One region of the Aquabacterium sp. TM01 genome, then DNA from elsewhere that is predicted to be linked to it. Evidence: predicted binding sites of a transcription regulator. Region 1 holds the regulator's gene; the other holds the start of a gene.
The links. The regulator HrcA, encoded in region 1, represses chaperone genes, less so after heat shock. The targets are predictions, from matches to a motif close to TTAGCACTCNNNNNNNNNGAGTGCTAA.
Positions count from the first base shown of each region.

Region 1 (3,206 bases):
CTGACACCCAGGGCCGCACCGAGCAGTACATCGGCACCTGGCTGCGCAAGACGGGCCGGCGCCACGAAATCATCCTGGCCACCAAGGCCACCGGCCCCGCCCGCCAGGCCGCACGCCCCAGCCATGTGCGGGGCGGCCGCCTGCTGCACACCCGCGAGAACCTGTTCGAAGCGGTCAACCTGAGCCTGCAGCGCCTGCAGACAGACCACATCGACCTGTACCAGTTGCACTGGCCCGACCGCTCCACCAACACCTTCGGCCAGCTCGGCTTCAGCCACGTCAAAGAAGAAGAGACCACGCCGATCGCAGAAACGCTGGCCGCGCTGCAAGAGCTGGTGCAGGCCGGCAAGATCCGGCACGTGGCTGTCTCCAACGAAACCCCTTGGGGCCTGAGCCGCTTTTTGCACCTGGCCGAGGCCCGCGCCCTGCCCCGCGTCGCCAGCATCCAGAACCCCTACAGCCTGCTCAACCGCAGCTTTGAAATCGGCCTGGCCGAGATGTCCTTGCGTGAAGACGTGGGGCTGCTGGCTTACTCGCCGCTGGGCTTTGGCGTCTTGAGTGGCAAGTACCTGGCCGGGCAACGCCCCGAGGGCGGCCGCCTCAGCCTGTTCGAGCGCTTCAGCCGCTACAGCAACGACAACGCCGAACGCGCCACCTACGAGTATGTGAGCCTGTTCCGCCGCCACGGCATCGACCCGGCGCAGGGCGCGCTGGCCTTCGTCAACAGCCGTGCCTTCGTCACCAGCAACATCATCGGCGCGACCTCGCTGGCGCAACTGCGCAGCAACATCGACAGCCTGACTGTGACGCTGTCGCCCGAGGTGCTCGAAGGCATCGAGGCCATCCACCAGCGCTATCCCAACCCGGCGCCCTGAACGAGCCCTGAGCCCACCTCGAGCGAACGCGCCGGCGTCGTGCTTACTTCTGGCTCAGCGCGTTGCTGACCAGCCGCGAAGTGATGTCCACGATCTGGATCATGCGGTCGTAGGCCATGCGGGTGGGACCGATCACGCCCAGCGTGCCGACCACCTGGCCGTGGATCTCATACGGGGCCGAGACCACCGACAGTTCCTCGAACGGCACCACCTGGCTCTCGCCCCCAATGTAGATGCGCACGCCATCGGCGCGGCTGGAGCCATCGAGCAGGCGCATCAACTGCGTCTTCTGCTCGAACAAGTCGAACATGCGGCGCAGCGAGCCCAGGTCGTGCGAGAAGTCTTCCACCGTCAGCAGGTTGCGCTCGCCCGACAACACCAACTGGTCGCTGCTTTCGGCCAGGGCCTCGCCACCAGCCTGCACCGCCGCCTGCATCAGGGTGGCGATGTCGCCGCGCAACTGATCGACTTCAGAGCGCAGACGCTCGCGCATCTCTTCAATGGTCAGCCCCGAGTAATGGGCGTTGAGGATGTTGCTGGCTTCCACCAGTTGCGACTGGCTGAAGTCGTCGGCGGTGAAGATGACGCGGTTTTGCACATCGCCATCGGGCGAAACCAGGATCACCAGCACGCGCTTGTCACCCAGGCGCAAAAACTCAATGTGTCGGAACACCGAGGCCTTGCGCGGCGCCGTGACCACGCCCACAAAGTGCGAAAGGCTGGAGAGGAGGTTGGCCGCATTGGCGATGACGCGCTGCGGCTGGTCGGGTTGCAACTGCCCGTGCGCCTCGCTGCTCAGTTCACCCATGCCCTGAGGGCGAGCAGTCAGCATCGTGTCCACAAACAGGCGGTAGCCCTTAGGAGTGGGAACGCGGCCGGCCGAGGTGTGGGGGCTGACGATCAGGCCCAGCTCTTCCAGGTCGGCCATGACGTTGCGGATGGTGGCTGCCGACAAGTCCAGGCCCGACGCGCGTGACAAGGTGCGAGAGCCAACAGGTTGGCCATCGGCAATGTAGCGCTCGACCAGCGCTTTCAACAGGATCTTGGCACGGTCATCCAGCATGGGTGTCTCATTCTAGTTCTGGGCCGCGTGTTTGACGCCGCCCGCTCAGGGGAATGACCTAATTTGTCACATCCGCTGTGGTGTAATTCTTCGCATGCCGAGTTCGCCTTCCTGTCGCTTCCGTCACGCCGCCCTGGTGGGCAAATACCAGGCCCGCGGCATCCGCCCGATCCTGGAAGATGTGGCGCATCTGCTGGCCCGCGCTGGCCTGGACGTGTCGCTGGAGAGCGAGACCGCTCTCAACACCGGCATGACCGAGTACCCGGCCTTGAACATCAAGGAGATCGGTCAGCAATGCGACGTGGCCGTGGTCCTGGGCGGAGACGGCACCATGCTTGCCATCGCCCGCGAACTGGCCCCCTTCAACATCCCGCTGATCGGGATCAACCAGGGCCGCCTGGGCTTCATCACCGACCTGCCCCTGAAAGACGTAGGCACCACCCTGCCCCTGATGCTGCGCGGGGAGTACGAAGAAGAGCGCCGCGCCATGCTGGCCGGTGCCGTGCTGCGCCCGATCCGGGGCGATGGCTTCGAGACCATCTACGAAGGCTTTGCCATCAATGAGGTGCTGGTGAGTCGTGGCGCCACCGCCAGCATGGTCGAGCTGCGTGCCGAGATCGACGGCCAGTTCGTTGCAAACTACCGCGCCGACGGCCTGCTGGTGTCCTCGCCCACGGGTTCGACCGCCTATGCGATGTCGGCCGGTGGCCCCATCATGCACCCCGGTGTGGGCGGCTGGGTGATCGTGCCGATTGCCTCGCACACCCTGTCTAACAGGCCGCTGGTGGTGTCGGACGACGTCACCATCACCATCGAGATCGTGGCCGGCAAGGATGCGGGCATGAACTTCGACATGCAAAGCCTGGCCAGCCTGCTGCACGGCGACCGCGTGATCGTGCGCCGCTCGGACCACCAGGTGCGCTTCCTGCACCCCAAGGGCTGGAGCTACTACGCGACCTTGCGCCGCAAACTGCGCTGGAATGAAGGAGTGAGTTAACACCATGCTGCGTCGCCTGACCCTGCGTGATTTCGTCATCGTGACCAGCCTGGAAGTGGACCTGGGCGGCGGCTTCACCGCGCTGACAGGCGAGACGGGCGCGGGCAAGTCCATTCTGATCGACGCCTTGCAGCTTGCCTTGGGCAGCCGTGGCGACGCCGGGGTGGTGCGCGAAGGCGCGGCGCGAGCCGACATCACCGCCGAGTTCGAACCCTCGGCGCAACTGGCCGCCCTGCTGGCGCCCTGGCTGGAAGAAGCGGGCTTTGACAAC
Region 1 is NZ_AP046529.1:3,036,016-3,039,221, forward strand. It holds gene AC3WW4_RS14040 (NADP(H)-dependent aldo-keto reductase) at 1-875, shown strand, start outside; gene hrcA (heat-inducible transcriptional repressor HrcA) at 919-1,938, opposite strand; gene AC3WW4_RS14050 (NAD kinase) at 2,033-2,935, shown strand; gene recN (DNA repair protein RecN) at 2,940-3,206, shown strand, end outside.

Region 2 (3,206 bases), 2.2 Mb from region 1:
CTGATAGCCCGGCATGTGCTGCGGTGCCCTTCGAGGGAGAGCGACCCCGTCGGACGACGGCGCTCTCGGCGTGAATCGGCGCAATGCGGCGGGCTCATGGGCCACTCGGGCGATAGCGGTGCGGCGCAGGGCGGCAGGCTGTCGGGCCGAAGGGGCATTCACGCGGGGCAAGACGAGGTGGCTGGGCGCGCCGGGTCAGGCGTCCCCGCTCCAGTTTAGCCGAAGACTGTAGAGGGCAACGCAACGCAGCACTTGTCCAGGCGGCCGCTCAAGAACATCCCTGATCACCCGCTTGGGCTGACTGGGGCCGCCCAAAGATTGGTTTGCCTGGCGGCCAGATTGCGGTTTGGCCTCCACTGGTCGAAGCGACACGGCCCGGCCTTCTTCATGCCGAGGCCCGAGTGTTCACTTCGCTGTGCGACGACGAGCCAGAGCCAGCCCGACCAAGCCCAACCCCATCAGCGCATAGGTTGAGGGCTCTGGGATGGGTGGAATCGGAGGGGAAAGGAAGCCGGTGGACAGCGACAAACGCATCGTACCAAAGTCAGCAGAAGCGCCTTGCAGGGCAATCAGCCCGATCGAGTACAGCCCCAGACCGGCCTTGAGGTTGTTGAACCCTGCGGTGGTCAGAGCCAAACCAGATAGGTTGATGTCAAAGGTGCCTGGCGAAGTCAGCGATGTCGGGCCAGCGATGTCGGTGAAGGACCAGGCCAGCACATTGGCGGCGTTAACGTTGACCGTTGTGCCAGTGCTAGTCTTGCCGGCCCCCACGAAGTCAGCGTAGATGTTCTTGTTGACCATGTCGATCTTCAAGTTCGTCACGCTGACGGTGCCGCCGTACGATACACCCTTGACCGCAGCTGCGATCTGGGTGGCGCCACCCACGCTGGTGGCTGTATTAATCAAGCCATTGGCAGCGACGTCCAGTTGGGTCACCGGTGCAGCCACACCCACTGCGGTGTAGTCACCGGGGACACCGGCGATGTTGGAGGTGGCAGGGGCAGCAGCGACCACCTGCACGCCACCGGTGTTCAGAGCATCAATCAGCGTCTGGCTGAAAGTCAACGCGCCCGAACCGCTTATGAAGGGCAAACCATTGACAGACTGTGATGGGTTTCCAGCAGTCAGCGTGACGGCGCTGGCGGAGCCCGCAGCAACGAAAGCCGCAGCTACAACACTGCTCTTGAATGCAAATTTCATGTATTTCTCCACTGGTTTGAATGTCGGCCTTGGTGTTCACGCGTTCGCGGAGCCCAAGCGTCCAGATCGATTCTGATCAAGTCAGTGTTATGGCATAGGCCACCCCGCTTTGACGTGCGCGCCCCCCGCTTGCTCAGGTGTCGGGCTTACCCTGCCCATCTTGGCGATGGGCTTCGGCAAGTGTTTGGCGCCGTTGGCGGGACGCTGTCGGCAAGCTGCCAAATTGATCTCTTTTCAGGGGGGGACGCAAAGTGCCACCATGAGCGGTTCATCGCTTCCAGTGCAACGACGTTCGACACAAACGCACGAAGCGCGCATCGCCCCCTTGAAACTCCGCACGCCGTCCCTATAATCTATTAGCACTCACCACTGGCGAGTGCTAACGGTTGGGTCGCGTTGGTGACCAAGCCCCTCATTCGTACCGCTGATGTGAGCATTCACTCACGTCGCATCCATTGTCAAACCGATGTCTCAACAGACAGGAGAAGTCATGAAACTGCGTCCTCTGCACGATCGCGTGATCGTCAAGCGCTTGGAACAAGAAACCAAGACCGCCCTGGGCATCATCATTCCCGACAACGCCGCCGAAAAGCCTGACCAAGGCGAAGTGCTGGCCGTCGGTCCTGGCAAGCGCAATGACAAGGGCGAATTCGTTGCCCTGAACGTGGCTGTGGGCGATCGCGTCCTGTTCGGCAAGTACTCGGGCCAGACCGTCAAGGTCGATGGCGAAGAGCTGCTGGTCATGCGTGAAGAAGACCTCTTCGCCGTCGTCGCCAAGTAAAGCACTGACGCTTTCCTCGGCGCAGACTGAGCGCGAGGCAAGCGTGGCTTACCACCCCATTTACTGAATTCGGAGAAATACACATGGCAGCAAAAGACGTCATCTTCGGCGGCGAAGCACGTGCTCGCATGGTCGAAGGCGTGAACATCCTGGCCAATGCGGTCAAGGTCACCCTGGGCCCCAAGGGCCGCAACGTGGTGCTCGAGCGCTCGTTTGGCGCCCCCACCGTGACCAAGGACGGTGTGTCCGTGGCCAAGGAAATCGAACTCAAGGACAAGCTGCAGAACATGGGCGCGCAGATGGTCAAGGAAGTTGCTTCCAAGACCTCTGACAACGCTGGCGACGGCACCACCACCGCCACCGTGCTGGCCCAAGCCATCGTGCGCGAAGGCATGAAGTACGTGGCCGCCGGCATGAACCCGATGGACCTGAAGCGCGGCATCGACAAGGCGGTTGCCGCCCTGATCGTCGAGCTGAAGAAGCAATCCAAGGCCACCACCACGACCAAGGAAATCGCTCAAGTTGGCACCATCTCCGCCAACTCGGACGCTGACGTCGGCGAAATCATCGCCAACGCCATGGACAAGGTCGGCAAGGAAGGCGTCATCACCGTTGAAGACGGCAAGAGCCTGAACAACGAGCTGGAAGTCGTCGAAGGCATGCAGTTCGACCGCGGCTACCTGTCGCCTTACTTCATCAACAACCCTGAAAAGCAAGCTGCCTTGCTGGACAACCCCTTCGTGCTGCTGTACGACAAGAAGGTGTCCAACATCCGTGACCTGCTGCCCACCCTGGAGCAAGTTGCCAAGGCTGGCCGTCCGCTGCTGATCATTGCTGAAGACGTCGATGGCGAAGCCCTGGCCACCCTGGTGGTCAACACCATCCGCGGCATCCTGAAGGTCGTGGCTGTCAAGGCCCCTGGCTTCGGCGACCGTCGCAAGGCCATGCTGGAAGACATCGCCATCCTGACCGGCGGCAAGGTCATCGCTGAAGAAGTCGGCATGGCCCTGGACAAGGTCACCCTGGCTGACCTGGGTCAGGCCAAGCGCATCGAAGTGGGCAAGGAAAACACGACCATCATCGACGGCGTGGGCGAAGCTGCTGACATCGAAGCACGCGTCAAGCAAATCCGCATCCAGATCGAAGAAGCGACCAGCGACTACGACCGCGAAAAGATGCAGGAACGCGTGGCCAAGCTGGCTGGCGGCGTGGCCGTGATCAAGGT
Region 2 is NZ_AP046529.1:858,127-861,332, forward strand. It holds gene AC3WW4_RS03990 (class I SAM-dependent methyltransferase) at 1-15, opposite strand, end outside; gene AC3WW4_RS03995 (PEP-CTERM sorting domain-containing protein) at 406-1,212, opposite strand; gene AC3WW4_RS04000 (co-chaperone GroES) at 1,691-1,981, shown strand; gene groL (chaperonin GroEL) at 2,065-3,206, shown strand, end outside.
Region 2: a site for HrcA is predicted at 1,557-1,583, ahead of AC3WW4_RS04000 (co-chaperone GroES). Genes of this name have one in related genera too.